DNA from 2 places in the Nocardiopsis sp. NPDC055824 genome. Region 1 is predicted to be linked to the other one. Evidence: predicted binding sites of a transcription regulator. Region 1 holds the regulator's gene; the other holds the start of a gene.

What was found. Region 1 encodes LexA, which represses DNA repair genes until DNA is damaged. Its sites were predicted from a motif close to TCGAACANNTGTTCGA; they were not measured.
Region 2: the regulator LexA is predicted to act here: its motif matches at 4,423-4,438, upstream of ruvC (crossover junction endodeoxyribonuclease RuvC).

What each region holds. Positions count from the first base shown of each region.
Region 1 covers NZ_JBSHDN010000262.1:466-7,326, forward strand. The annotation lists partial or broken gene ACWGL3_RS29515 (hypothetical protein) at 1-200, shown strand, start outside; gene ACWGL3_RS29520 (hypothetical protein) at 245-871, shown strand; gene ACWGL3_RS29525 (alpha/beta hydrolase family protein) at 913-2,010, opposite strand; gene lexA (transcriptional repressor LexA) at 2,241-2,960, opposite strand; gene nrdR (transcriptional regulator NrdR) at 3,616-4,119, shown strand; gene ACWGL3_RS29540 (vitamin B12-dependent ribonucleotide reductase) at 4,274-6,861, shown strand, end outside.
Region 2 covers NZ_JBSHDN010000110.1:10,213-18,258, forward strand. The annotation lists gene ACWGL3_RS20625 (hypothetical protein) at 1-734, opposite strand, end outside; gene ACWGL3_RS20630 (J domain-containing protein) at 793-1,914, opposite strand; gene ACWGL3_RS20635 (NUDIX hydrolase) at 2,009-2,845, opposite strand; gene ACWGL3_RS20640 (DUF998 domain-containing protein) at 2,897-3,586, opposite strand; gene ACWGL3_RS20645 (TetR/AcrR family transcriptional regulator C-terminal domain-containing protein) at 3,681-4,325, shown strand; gene ruvC (crossover junction endodeoxyribonuclease RuvC) at 4,472-5,020, shown strand; gene ruvA (Holliday junction branch migration protein RuvA) at 5,071-5,685, shown strand; gene ruvB (Holliday junction branch migration DNA helicase RuvB) at 5,700-6,851, shown strand; gene yajC (preprotein translocase subunit YajC) at 7,199-7,564, shown strand; gene ACWGL3_RS20670 (adenine phosphoribosyltransferase) at 7,683-8,046, shown strand, end outside.

The sequences.
Region 1 (6,861 bases):
CCGAGGAGGTGGACCTGCCGGCGGGCGAGGGCGCGGTGTGGCACGGGCAGGTGCCCGGCACCGCCGAACTCGCCTTCCACAGCGACAACCTGTTCGTGCGCGTGTCCTACGCGGGCCTGGCCGGGCAGGAACCGGTCGACCCCGAGGACGCGGCCGACCTGGCCGCCGAGTTCGCCGGACGGATCGGGGAGTCCCTGTGAGCCCGCAGTACCCCGCCCAGCCCCCGTACGGCCCTCCTCCCGAGGTGGTGCCGTCGGCGCAGCCGCAGAGCAGGGGCTGCGCGACGGCGGGAGTGGTCGCCGCCGGCCTGGCCCTGCTCCTGCTCGCGGCCGGCGCGATCTGGTACGTCGTCACGCGGGACTCCCCGGAGACGGGCGAGTACGAGTCGGCCCCCGAGTGCGCCGCCGTCGCGACGGAGACGCTGGACGCGCTGGTGCCGGGGCACGAACTGGAGCTGGAGGAGCCGGTCGGCGGTCCGGAGGACCCGGCCGGGTCCGGGTGGCAGTGCCGCTGGGCCACCCCGGAGGGCCCGGGAGAGGCGGTTCCGGCCACGGCGACGCTGGTGATGGTGGCCGCTCCCAACCCGGGCGGGGTGACGACCGCCGCCGACAACCTGCGCGCGACCACGGAACAGCACGACACCACCGGGCTGGACGGTGTCGGCGAGGAGGCGGTGCGCTGGACCCGCGGGGCGCCGTTCACGGTCGGCTGCGTGGGGACGCGGGTCTCCAACCTGTACCTGGAGTCCTGCTACAGCGTGGCGTCCCGCTACGACGCGACCGAGCCGGCCGACGAGGAGCGTATCGTCGCCGACGCGGAGGAGCTCGCCCTGGCGGTGGTCGGGGCCCTCCCGGAGTCGATCCCCGAGTGACGGGCCGGCGCCCCCCCGGGCGTCCCCGACGGCCGGGAGCCCTACCAGGCGGTGTCGAGGAACTCCTCCAGCGCCGGGGCGACCCCCTCGGCGAAGGGTCTGTCCGAGTCCAGGACCGCCGCTCCGGGCTCGTCCTCGAAGGCTCGGAGGATGTGGTCGGTACCGGGCAGGTCCACGCGTTCGGCGCCGTCCAGACCCGTCATGAGCCGGTCCACGTCCTCCCGAGAGACCTGGGCGTCGTCCTCCCCCCACAGGACCAGGACCGGTGTGCCCTCGGGCAGGTCGCGACCGAGTTCGACGGGGTCGAGGCCGTCCATGAACGCGAGGAAGTCGGCGTTCCACGGTGTGTAGACGCCGAACCGGTCGCTCTCCTGCGACGTGAGGTCGCGTCCTCCCCTGACCGCGGCCCGCCCGGCGCGCATGTCCGAGAGGAGCTGCACCGCCTCCGCCTCCTCGATCTGGCCCGCCCCCTCCGCCATGCGGACCTGCTCGGTGACCTGGCGGTCGAGGAGGTCCAGGTAGCGCGTGCCCGGAGGGGCGGCCAGCACCAGCGCGGGCGAGGGGTGCCCGGAGCCGATGAGCTCGTGGGCGCGCAGGGCGTAGAGGGCGCCCTCGCTGTGGCCGACGACGACCACGCGCCCCGGGTCCACCTCGGGCTGCGCGACGAGCTCCTCGTACGCCGCCACGACCTGCCGGTCGAAGACCCCGGGGTCCACAGGGGCGATCGTCCGGACGCCCCCGGGGCCGGTCTCCTCCCCGGTCTGCGGGTCCGGGCCGCTGCCGAACTTGTCGTAGCGCAGCGAGGCCACACCGGCTTCGGCGAGTACGCGGGAGAGGTTGCGGTTGGTGTCGGCGTCGGGCCGCACGGGCGCGTTGCTGTCGCGGTCGGTGGGACCGCTGCCGGAGATGATGAGTGCGCCGGGGACCCTCCCGGACGCGTCGTGCGGTGTGCGGAAGCTCGCGGAGACCTCGTGCCCGCCGCCCTCGAAGGCGAGTTCGCGCTCGACCCCGCCGGCACCGGGGGGCTCGGCGCCGCCTGTGTCGGCCGGGGCGCAGGCGGCGGAGAGCAGGACCGCGAGGGCACCGCCGACCAGTGCGGCGCGCGGTCGGGCGGAGGGGGAGGAGAGTGGTGTGGACACGGTTCCAGCCTAGCGGCCCCGCCCGGCGGGCCCCCGTCGTCCACAGGCCCTCCCGCGACCGTGCGCCTGCCGGGCGGCCCATGCCCGGGAGGCCGGGGATGCGCCGAGGTTCCCGCGACCGCGCGCGTGCCGAGCGGCCCCGGCCGCCGGGCGCCCGCGCGCACGGCACGGCGCCCCCGGGCCGTCGCAGGACGGCGCCGGGGGCGCGGGGCAGTGGGGCCGGACCGGGGTCAGACGCGTCGCATGACCGCGACGACCTTGCCCAGGACGGTGGCGGCGTCCCCGTTGATCGGCTCGTAGGCCTTGTTGCGCGGCATCAGCCAGACGTGGCCGTCCTCCTCGCGGCGCAGGACCTTGACGGTCGCCTCGTCGTCCAGCAGGGCCGCCACGATGTCACCGTTGTTGGCGTCCTGCTGCTGGCGGACCACGACCAGGTCGCCGTCGGTGATGGCGGCGTCGATCATCGAGTCGCCGACCACGGTGAGCATGAACAGGCGGCCCTCCCCGACCAGCTGGCGGGGCAGCGCGAGCACGTCCTCCACCGACTCCTCGGCCAGGATGGGCCCGCCGGCGGCGATGCGGCCGACCAGGGGCACGGCCGCGGCGCGCGAGGGGTCGATGTCCTCGGGGGTCACGGTCCGGCCGGAGGAGCGGCCGGGCGAGCGCAGCTCCACCGCCCGGGGCCTGTTCTGGTCCCGGTGCAGGTAGCCCTTGCGCTGGAGGACCTTGAGCTGGTGCGCCACGCTGGAAGGGCTGGAGAGGCCGACCGCTTCCCCGATTTCCCTTATCGACGGGGGGAAGCCCCGCTCGCGCACATACCGCTGGATGCAGTTCAGGACGCTCTGCTGTCGGGCGGTGAGTTTGGGGGCTTCGGGCGTGGATCCCCCCGTGTTCCCCACTGCGGTGAGAACGGCGGTGGAATCTGCGGTTCCGGGATTCTCCTCCGGCACGGCCGGGCCTCCTCGGCATTCGGTTCGGTCAGGGCCTGATTGCGTGACTGGCCACCACCGGTCCGCAACCGCGCCGACCTGGGGTCCGCGTGATGGCGAAACCAGCGTGAAATCACAGTCAACATTAGACGTTGCGCACGGTGATATCAAACAAGCGTTCGATGGCTCGGTCCATTGTCCCGCGTGTTTTCGCGGTCAATTTCCGGCCTCTACCGACGTGTGTACACGTGTTCACGTGGTGTTGTCCCCGGAATGCGCGAACACGTCTCCCCGAGGGCGGTTCCGGGGGATGTGGGACTGGTCTCCCGGATCCCGGGGGCGATGCCGGAACCCCCTCGTGGAACGTGCTTCCGGGCGCGGCGGGCCGCCGGTCGCAGCGGGCGCCGGGGGCCTCCGCCGCTATTCTTGTCGACGGAGCCGGACGCCCCCGGGGCGGCCCGGCGCCCCCGCGCCCCCATGTCCGCCCCCTGCCTCCGCCGCGGGTCCCGTCGCGTGTCCGCGTGCGGGACACGCGGGCCGCGGAGTTGCGGGCCACCCCTTGCTGCGCCTAAGTTCGACCACAACATCTGGTGCTCTCGCGGGATGGATTGCCCAGGAGTTGTGGTTTAGTAGAGATACAGGGTGTCGATTCGGTGAGGGAAGCAGGTGAACCAGGATGCACTGTCCGTTCTGCCGCCATCCGGACACCAGGGTGATCGACAGCAGGTCCACCGACGACGGCGCGGCCATCAGGCGCCGCCGGTCCTGCCCGGTGTGCGAGCGCAGGTTCACCACGCAGGAGACCGTCCTGCTGATGGTCGCCAAGCGCTCCGGGGTCACCGAGCCCTTCAGCCGTACCAAGATCATCGCCGGGGTGCGCCGGGCCTGCCAGGGCCGCCCCGTCTCCGAGGACGCGCTCGCCAAGCTCGGCCAGCAGGTCGAGGAGGAGATCCGCGGACGCGGCGTCGCCGAGGTGCCGGCCCACGAGATCGGCCTGGCCATCCTCGGCCCGATGCGTGACCTGGACGAGGTGGCCTACCTGCACTTCGCCAGCGTCTACCGCGGTTTCGAGAGCCTCGCCGACTTCGAGGCCGAGATCGCCAGCCTGCGGCAGGACCGGGAGGACGGCGACGGCGGCGCGGCCGGCCCCCTCCCCGAGAGCAGCACCACCACCGGGTAGCGCCCCCGCGGCCGGGAGAGGGCCGCGGGCGGGGCACCGCAGGGGCCGGCCGGACATCGCGGGACACGTCCTCCCGTGACCGGCCGTCCCGTATTCCAAGGACGCCGTGCACGGTTGGGCAGGCCGTGCCCACGAGGTAGGGGGAGAATCCACGATGACGGAAACCGCCAGCGGTTCGACGGGGCGCAAGGGCAAGGGGAGCCGCAAGGGCCTGAAGATCAAGCGGGTCTTCACGACCCCCGGGACGCACCCGTACGACTCCCTGGAGTGGGAGCGCCGCGACGTCGTCATGACCAACTGGCGTGACGGCACGGTCAACTTCGAGCAGCGCGGCGTGGAGTTCCCCGCCTCCTGGTCCATGAACGCCACCCAGATCGTGGCGAGCAAGTACTTCCGCGGAGCCGTCGGCACCCCCGAGCGCGAGTGGAGCCTCAAGCAGCTCATCGACCGCGTCGTCGGCGTCTACACCGCGACCGGCGTCGAGCACGGCTACTTCGCCGGCGACGAGGACGCGGAGATCTTCGACCACGAGCTCAAGCACGCCCTCGCCAACCAGCTGTTCAGCTTCAACTCGCCGGTGTGGTTCAACGTCGGGACGGCCTCGGCGCAGCAGGTCAGCGCGTGCTTCATCCTCTCCGTCGACGACACCATGGAGTCGATCCTCGACTGGTACAAGGAAGAGGGGATCATCTTCAAGGGCGGGTCCGGCGCGGGTGTGAACCTCTCCCGCATCCGCTCCAGCAAGGAGCTGCTGTCCTCGGGCGGCACGGCCTCCGGACCCGTGTCCTTCATGCGCGGAGCCGACGCCTCGGCCGGGACCATCAAGTCCGGCGGAGCCACCCGCCGGGCCGCCAAGATGGTCGTCCTGGACGTCGACCACCCCGACATCGAGGAGTTCGTCGAGACCAAGGCCCGCGAGGAGCACAAGATCCGCGCCCTGCGCGACGCCGGCTTCGACGTGGACCTGGGCGGCGCCGACATGTTCAGCGTCCAGTACCAGAACGCCAACAACTCCGTCCGCGTCTCCGACGCGTTCATGCGCGCCGTCGACACCGGCTCCGAGTTCGGCCTCACCTCCCGCACCACCGGCGAGGTCGTCGCCACCGTGGACGCCAAGGACCTCTTCACCCGGATGGCCAGGGCCGCCTGGGAGTGCGCCGACCCCGGCATCCAGTACGACGGCACCATCCAGGACTGGCACACCAACCCCGAGACCGGGCGGATCAGCGCCAGCAACCCGTGCAGCGAGTACCTGTCCCTGGACGACTCGTCCTGCAACCTGGCCTCGATCAACCTGCTGAAGTTCCTGCGCGAGGACGACACCTTCGACGTCGAGGGCTTCACCAGGCTCACCGAGCTGGTCATCACGGCGATGGACATCTCCATCACCTTCGCCGACTTCCCGACCGAGAAGATCGGTGAGACGACCCGCTCCTACCGCCAGCTCGGCATCGGCTACGCCAACCTGGGCGCCCTCCTCATGGCCACCGGCCACGCCTACGACTCCGACGGCGGCCGCGCCGTCGCCGCCGCCGTCACCTCGCTGATGACCGGCACCGCCTACCGCCGCAGCGCGGAGCTGGCCGGGGTGGTCGGCCCCTACGACGGCTACAAGCGCAACGAGCAGGCCCACAAGCGCGTCATGCGCAAGCACGCCGCCGCCAACGACGACCTGCGCACGGTGACCTCCCTGGAGGAGCCCGTCCACGCCGCGGCCACCCGCGAGTGGGCCGAGTGCCTCAGGGTCGGGGAGCGCAACGGCTGGCGCAACGCCCAGGCGAGCCTGCTCGCGCCCACCGGCACCATCGGCTTCATGATGGACTGCGACACCACCGGCATCGAGCCCGACTTCTCGCTGGTCAAGTTCAAGAAGCTGGTCGGCGGCGGTTCGATGCAGATCGTCAACCAGGCCATCCCGCGCGCGCTCGCGAACCTGGGCTACCAGGACGAGCAGGCCGAGGCGATCGTCGAGTACGTCGCCGGGAACGGCCACGTCGTGGACGCCCCCTCCCTGCGTCCCGAGCACTACGAGGTGTTCGACTGCGCGATGGGCCGCCGCTACATCAAGCCCATGGGCCACGTGCGGATGATGGCCGCCGTGCAGCCGTTCCTGTCCGGCGCGATCTCCAAGACGGTGAACGTGCCGGAGGACGCCACGGTCGAGGACTTCGAGCACATCTACTTCCAGGGCTGGAAGCTGGGCCTGAAGGCGCTCGCCGTCTACCGCGACAACTGCAAGGTCGGCCAGCCGCTGTCGACGGGCGCGTCGGAGAAGGAGGAGGCGGAGCCCGAGGTGCGGACCGTCGAGGTGGCCCGCCCGGTCCGCCGCCGCCTGCCCAAGAAGCGTCCGAGCGAGACCACCTCGTTCTCCGTGGGCGGCGCCGAGGGGTACATCACGGCGGGCTCCTACCCGGACGACGGCCTGGGCGAGGTCTTCATGAAGCTCGGCAAGCAGGGTTCGACCCTGGCCGGGGTCATGGACGCGTTCTCCATCGCGATCTCCATCGCCCTCCAGTACGGGGTGCCGCTGGAGACCTACGTGGACAAGTTCACCAACATGCGGTTCGACCCGGCGGGCATGACTGACGACCCGGACATCCGCATGGCCCAGTCGGTGGTGGACTACATCTTCCGCCGCCTGGCCCTGGACCACCTGCCCTACGAGGAGCGCGCGGCCCTGGGCGTCCTGTCGGCCTCCGAGCGCCAGGCGCAGCTCGCGGGCGAGGACCCGGCCCAGGTCGC
Region 2 (8,046 bases), on a different contig from region 1:
TCCCAGAACCCCCTGACCTTCGGGTCGCCGTAGTAGTGGCTGCCCGTGGGCATGATGAAGAAGACCTCGAAGCTGCGCCGCAGCTCGGCGAGGATCTGCGGGAACGGGATGTTCTCGGTGACGTCGTCGCCGATCACCTCGCGCACCTCGCGCGCCTTGACCGACCCGTAGGCCATCTCGTCGCCGATGACGAACAGGTAGCCGCGCCGTCCGCGCTTCTCCAGGCAGTCCATCGCGGTGTGCCGCGCCATGAAGTACATGGCCAGCTCGTAGGACTCGGTGGCCTGGCCGCCCCCTCCGCCCTCCAGCAGGATGTTGCCGAGGTCGTCCTCCAGCTCGTTCCCCGACTCGAACTGGCCGACCTGGAGCGGCGCCCGGTCGCAGGTGGCGTCGCCGATCCCGCCGAACAGGATCTGCGGGTCCTCCACGTACCCCTTGCGCAGCAGGAGTCCGAACAGGTCGGGCAGCTTGGTCTGGAGGACGCGGGGCACGGTGCCCATGGAGCCGGTGACGTCGAACAGCACGGAGATGGCGAGCGAGTTGGGGTGCTCGTCGGAGTCGCGGCTCTCCCGGACGCCGACGTCCCGGGGGTCCAGGCTCGGGTGGGTCTTCCACTTGCTGCGGGGGGTGGAGGCGAGCACGTCGTCGGTGTAGCCGAAGCTGCTGGACCCGACGGAGGAGTTGTACGCCTGGCGCGCGTGGTAGGCGTCGGTGGACCAGTTGCTGTTTCCCATGGGTGGGTCTCCTTCTGAGGGGACGGGGGCGGCCGGGAGGGGCCGCGGGGTCGGTGCCCTAGCGGGCGGGGGCGGTGGGTGGGGAGGGTTCCGGCATGTGGAACGGGCGGAACCGGCGCGGGCCGAAGACGCGCTCCAGCACGTCGTCGAGTTCGCAGAGCAGGGCGAACCCGTCGCGGGGCCGCCGCTCGGGCGCCGGCAGGGTGCATCCGCGCGCGAAGGAGCGCAGTTCCCGGGGCAGGCGCCCCCCGGTGACGAACTCGACGCACCGGGTGGCCATGTGGATGTCGGTCTGCGCCAGGGCCGGGCGTCGCGCGGCCACCTCGGGCGGGTAGAAGTCCTCGCGGCCCGGCACCACGGCCGGGACGTGCGGTGCGGTGCGCGAGGCGTGCGAGGTCACCGAGTAGCACCAGTCGACCAGCACCAGCCCGTGCTCGGCGGGGTGGACCAGCACGTGCTCCGGCACGACCGCGCCGTGCACGACCCCTGCCCGCGCCGCGTTGCCGACGGCCACCAGCAGGCGGCGCCACATCCACGCCGCGTCGCGGGGGTCGACCCCGTCGGGGTGGGCCCGGCGCACGTCGGCGAGGGTGTGGAAGCCGTGCAGCCGCCCCAGCACGTTCGCGCGCCGCTCCACCCCGGTCGCGGAGTCGCGGTGCTTGAACGAGTCCACCAGCTCGGGGACGAACGCCCGGTAGTGCTCGTGGCCCTTCTCGCGCATGCGGCGCAGGGCGGTCGCCTCGGCCTCCATCAGGTCGTTGTCGCGGGGGGACCGGGGGAGCTTGAGCACGGCGTCGTGCCACTCCCCGTCGCGGTAGCGGACCGGGTGCAGGTCGGCGACGTCGCCCCGGGCCAGGCGTCCCGCCGCGACGCGGTAGGCGCGCGTCCGGGTGGCGAGGGTGAGGTCGTCGAAGCGCAGGTCCCCGGCGGCCATCTCCCGGTACAGGGCCCACAGCCGTGTGAGCCGGGTGAAGGCCTCCGAGGCCTCCGCGCGACGGCTCCCGGGCGCCGGGTCGGGGTGGACCAGGCGGGCCAGGCGGCGGTACTCGGCGGTGGCGGCCGGGGGGACGGCTCCGCCGCCGACCGGCACGGGGCCGAACAGCGCGGCGGGGTCCTCGGCCATGGAGACCGTGCGCAGGGCCGTGTCGAACGCCGCGGTGTCGTGCTGTTCCGTGCTCATTGGTCCCTCCCTTCCCGTACGTGGCGCGCGGCCCCCGGAGCGGGGACGGTGGGGCGGCGCCGGGGCGGGTCCCGGCGCGGTCGGACCGCCCCGGTCACTGGGTGCTCCTCAGCAGGGGCGGGTGCAGGAGCGCGGCGCCGCCGGCCCGGTACAGGCGGGCACGGCGCCCGCCTCCGGAGCCGCCGTGCTCGGCGAGTTCCCCGGTGTCCTCCACGAACCCGGGGGTGGCGAGGATCTTGCGGTGGAAGTTGGCGGCGTGCAGGGTGCGCCCCCACACCGCCTGGTACACCTCCCGCAGTGCCGTGATGGTGAAGGCGGACGGCAGGAACGCGGTGGCCAGGGCGGTGTACTCCAGCTTGGAGCGGGCGCGTTCGACCGCGTCGGCGAGGATCCGCCCGTGGTCGAACGCGAGGTCGCGGCCGGCCCGGGAGCCCTCGCCGTGCCCGAGCTCGCTCCACGGGACCCAGGCGGCCTCCTCGGTGTCCCTGCCGCTGTGGGGGTCGGGCAGGTCGGGGGCCAGGAGCATGTGGGCGACCGAGAACACGCGCATGCGGGGGTCGCGCCCCCGCGCCCCGTAGGTGCCCAGCTGCTCCAGGTGCAGCTCGGTGGGGAGCCGGGTCTTCTCCGACAGCACGCGCAGGGCGGCGTCGGGCAGGTCGGGGTCGGCGGGGCCGTCCGGCCCGTCCTCCGCGCGGACGAACCCGCCGGGCAGCGCCCACCGGCCGCGCTGCGGGTGGGCGGCGCGCCGTGTGAGCAGTACGTGGGGGGTCCCCGTCCGCCGGGCCCCGGTCTCCCCGGTCCCGGCCTCCGGACGGATCGTGAGGGCGACGACGTCGACGGTGACCGCGGCGGGGGCGAAGGCGTGGGGGTCGTAGCCGGAGAGGAACCTGCTCTCCGGCTCGTCGTGCTGGGGCGTCCTGTCCTCGGTCACGTGCGGGTCCTCGTTATTCTCAACCTGAGTTTTTCTCTGACTGAGATGAACTTAGCACGCAGTCCGACCCCCGTCCACCCCTTTTCCACCTCCCGCGTCCGGGGCCGGGTCCTTCCGGGCGGTCGAGCGCAGGAGCAGCCATGCCGCGGCCGCGAACCAGGTCAGTCCGACCGTCAGGACGACCCGCTGTCCCAGGCCGTGGAAGCCGTGCTCGGCGGAAGCCATGAAGGCCGCGAAGAGCGGCGGGACGAGGGCGCCCGCGGCGCAGCAGTACGCCACCCACGCCCGCCGTCCCGGCTCTGCGGCCAGGCGCCACGCCATCGCCAGGGGCGCCGCGGTGAGGGCGGCGTGGAAGGGCAGCACGTTGACCGCGTGGACCGTCCCGGCCGGGGTGGTCGCGCCCGCCGTCCCGACCCCCACGGGGTCGGTCGGGAACACGCCGGCGACGACCAGGCACGCCCCGGCCAGGGCGGTCAGGGCCGGCAGCGCGAACGAGCTCCGGCCGGTGGGCGCCGCCCTGCGCACGCCGACGGAGAAGGTCAGCAGGAGGAGGCCGGTGGCGATGAAGTTGGCCGTCTGTATCCAGCCCCTCTCCCCGAGGGCGAGTTCGCTGCCGAACCGGTGGAGCGGCTCGTAGTCCGGGCGGTACGCCCCCTCGGCGAGGAGCACCGGGACGAACAGGGGGGCGGCGGCGCCGCAGGCGAGGAGTGCGCGGGTGAAGCGGTCGGCGGGGGGTGCCATGCCTGTCTCCTTAGCGTTGGTAAGTCCTTATCACCGCTAAGCTACCTTAGCGGTGATAAGCTCCCTGTTCCGGAGACACGGGACAGAGGGCGGTGTGAGGGTGGACCGGCGGACGATCGTCGAGGCGGCACTGGGACTGCTCGACGACGAGGGGCTGGACCGGTTGACCGTCCGGCGGCTGGCCGAGCGCCTGGGCGTGAAGTCGCCGGCGCTCTACTGGCACTTCCGCGACAAGCGGGAGCTCCTCGACAGGATGGCCGAGCACCTGCGCCCGCCCCAGAGCCCCCCGGGCCCCGGGGAGGACTGGCGTTCCTGGTCGCTGCGCCGGGCCCGGGAACACCGGGCCGCGCTGTCGTCCCACCGCGACGCGGCCCGGGTCGTGGCGGGCAGCCGCGCGGGGGCGGCCACCCTCGCCGCCTTCGACGCCGAACTCGCCGTCCTGGTCGGCTTCGGCTTCGGTCCCGTGCGCGCCGTTCGCGCCGCGGTCCTCGTCGACCACTACGTGGTGGGCTCGGTCCTCCAGCAGCAGGCCGACGCGCAGCGCCACGCCGACGCGGGGGAGACGCCTCCCGAGGACCTTCCCGAGGAGGCGCGGGCCGCGCTGACCGGAGCGACGCCCACCCTGGCCGCGGCGCTCGCCGGAGGAGGGGACCCCGGTGGGGACGAAGCCTTCGAGGACGGCCTGCTCATGATCGTCGACGGCATCGCGGCCGGCCTCGAACGGGACCGGACCGCCTGATCCGCAGGGGGATCGCGCGGGGCGTGCCGGTCAGGCGGGGGAGGCGACACGCCCGGGCGGACGGACGGCGGGGGTCGGCGCCCACCGCTAGCATGGTGCGAACGGACGTTCGAGGACATGCGCGAAGACGGGCGAGGGTGGGCGGAGTGCGAGTGTTGGGGATCGACCCGGGGTTGACCCGGTGCGGGGTCGGTGTCGTCGAGGGGGCCATCGGCAAGCCGCTCACCCTCCTCGGGGCCGACGCCGTCCGCACCAGCCCCGACACCGAGCTGCCCCAGAGGCTCGTCGGCATCGAGCGCGGGATCGAGGAGTGGCTGGACCGGTTCCGGCCCGACGCGGTCGCCGTCGAACGGGTCTTCGCCCAGCACAACCTCAGCACGGTCATGGGCACGGCCCAGGCCAGCGGCATCGCCCTGGTGTGCGCCGCGCGCCGGGGCCTGCCCGTCGCCCTGCACACACCGAGCGAGGCCAAGGCCGCCATCACCGGCAGCGGCCGCGCCGACAAGGCGCAGGTCGGCACCATGGTGGCGCGTATCCTCGGACTCGACGGTCCTCCCAGGCCCGCGGACGCGGCGGACGCCGTCGCCCTCGCCATCTGCCACATCTGGCGCGGCGGGGCGCAGGCCCGGGTCGCCCAGGCCGCACAGGACTTCGCCCGCAAGGTGGAACTCGCCCGCCGCACCCGCGGCCGCTAGCTCCCCGCCCCCAGGAAGGAGAAGGGCACCGCCCCCGGTGCCCGCACGAGATGATCGCGTTCCTCACCGGCCGGGTGGCCGCACGCGGCGCCGGCAGCGCCGTGATCGACGTCGGCGGGGTCGGCATGACCGTCCAGTGCACCCCCTCCGCCCTGTCCCGGCTCCACGTCGGCGAGACCGGCACCGTGTCCACCAGCCTCATCGTCCGCGAGGACTCCCTGACCCTGTTCGGGTTCGCCGACGACGACGAGAGGCACCTGTTCGAGCAGTTGCAGACCGCGTCCGGGGTCGGACCGCGACTGGCCCTGGCGATCCTCTCCGTCCACAGCCCGGCCGGCCTGCGCCAGGCCGTGGCGACCGAGGACACCGCTGCCCTGACCCGTGTGCCGGGCATCGGGAGGAAGGGCGCGCAGCGCATCGTCCTGGAGCTGGCGGGCAAGCTGGAGTCGCCCGTCCTCACCGACGGCACGCTGCCCCCCGCGGAGGGGGCCCCGGCGGGGGCGTCCGACGCCGCCCGGCGCGCGCAGGTCGTCTCCGGCCTCGTCAACCTCGGCTGGTCGGCCAAGGACGCCGAGGCCGCCGCGGCCGCCGTCACCGCCGAGTCCGCGAGCACCGACGTCGCCGTCCTGCTGCGCACCGCCCTGCGCAGGCTCAGCCGCGCCTAGGAGGAAGGCACCCCATGCACGAACCGTACGAGTCCGGCGAGGCCCACGGGGCCGCCCCGTACGAGCGCGAGGCGGTCTCCTCCGACGCCAGCCTCGACGACCGCCAGGTCGAGGGCGCCCTGCGCCCCCGCGCCCTGGACGAGTTCGTCGGGCAGGAGCGGGTGCGCGAGCAGCTCTCCCTGGTGCTCGACAGCGCCCGGAGGCGCAACCGGGCCCCGGACCACATCCTCATGTCCGGGGGCCCCGGCCTGGGCAAGACCACCCTGGCCATGATCATCGCCGCCGAGATGGGCGCCCCGCTGCGCATCACGTCGGGCCCGGCCATCGAGCGCTCCGGCGACCTGGCGGCCGTCCTCTCCACCCTCCAGGAGGGCGAGGTGCTGTTCCTGGACGAGATCCACCGGATGGCCCGGCCCGCCGAGGAGATGCTCTACGTCGCGATGGAGGACTACCGGGTCGACGTCGTGGTCGGCAAGGGCCCCGGCGCGACCGCCATCCCCCTGGAGATCGCCCCGTTCACCCTGGTCGGGGCCACCACCCGGGCGGGCATGCTGCCCGCCCCGCTGCGCGACCGGTTCGGTTTCACCGCGCACATGGACTTCTACTCCCCGGACGAGCTGGAGCTGATCCTGCACCGCTCGGCGGGTCTGCTCGGGGCGCCCCTCGCGGAGGACGCGGCCCGGGAGATCGCCGGGCGCTCGCGCGGGACGCCCCGTATCGCCAACCGGCTGCTGCGCCGGGTGCGCGACTACGCCGAGGTCCGGGGGGACGGGCAGCTGTCGCTGCGGACCGCCCGTGCCGCGCTCGAGCTGTACGAGGTCGACGGCCTCGGCCTGGACCGGCTGGACCGCGCCATCCTCGACGTCCTCATGCACCGCTTCCGCGGGGGCCCCGTCGGCCTGTCCACGCTCGCGGTGTCGGTGGGGGAGGAGGCGGAGACCGTGGAGGTCGTCGCCGAGCCGTTCCTCGTCCGGTCCGGCTTCCTGGCGCGCACCCCGCGCGGCCGGGTGGCCACGCCGCAGGCCTGGGCGCACATGGGCCTCACCCCGCCGCCGGACGCCGCGTTCGGCGCGGGGTCCGCCGGTCCCGCGTCCGCCGGGGCCTCCGCGCCCGGCACCGCCGCGGGGGCCGGCGCCGGGGGCGGTGCCTCCGGGACGACGCCCTGACCGGACGGTCCGCGGCGCCTCCTGACCGGGCGGGCTGACAGGGGGCGTCGCACCGGGCACAATGGGTCCCGCGTGTGTGAAACGGGGCTGAACCGTTAACACTCCGATCTCCGGCGGTGGGGGATCGGTGACCGGCGCCACGTAAACTTTGGACGAATCAGCCGATACGGGGCAGGGCTCCGTACGTGTTGTCCGACACCGGCGGAACGACTCGGCCGCCCCGCGCGTTGTACGTGCCGGGTGTGGTCCGGATCGTTCCGGGTTCGGGCGACACGAAGAAGGTGGCCGCCGGAGTGCCCCACCGGCACCCGCGGACCACATGACGAAACGTCAGGAAGGACGCCCCCGTGCAGGGCCTTTACCATCTCGCCGACGCAGCAGAGCCCACGGGCGGGCTTCTCGGCATGCTCTTCCCGTTCCTGATGATCATCCTGGTCTTCTGGCTGCTGTTCTGGCGCCCGAACCAGAAGCGCCGCCAGCAGGAGGCGCAGATGCAGAGCGCGCTGGCCCCGGGCGTCGAGGTGATGACCAAGGCTGGCATCTTCGCGACCATCGTCGAGATCCACGAGCAGGACGTCCTGCTGGAGATCGCCCCCGGCACGCGGATCCGCATGCTCAAGGCCGGTGTGGGCGAGGTCATCACCCCCGCCGTGGACGACACCCCGGTCGAGGACCGTCCCGACTTCGGCGACGACGACAAGCCCAAGGGCTGAGGCCCCCGGGCCCCGGCGGGTCCACAGACTTCGGTACCGGCCCCCCTCCGGGGCCGGTACCGCCGTGTCCGGCCCGGACGCGACCGCCCCGACACCACAGCAGAAGGTTCCACCGAACATGCCCCACGACACCGCGACCGCGGACGGCGCCCCGAGCACGGAGCTCATCGAGGCGCAGATCCGCGACATCCCGGACTTCCCGCACGCCGGCATCCTGTTCAAGGACATCACGCCGCTGCTCAACCACCGGGAGGCCTTCGCGGCCGCCGTGGACGGCCTCTGCGCGCCCTACCGCGGGCTCGGGGTGGACCACGTGGTCGGGCTGGAGGCGCGCGGCTTCATCTTCGGGGCGCCGGTCGCCATGGAGCTGGGCGCGGGCTTCGTCCCCGCCCGCAAAGCGGGGAAACTGCCCGCGCGGACCATCGACCAGTCCTATGATCTGGAGTACGGGACCGCGACCGTCGAGATCCACGCCGACGCGA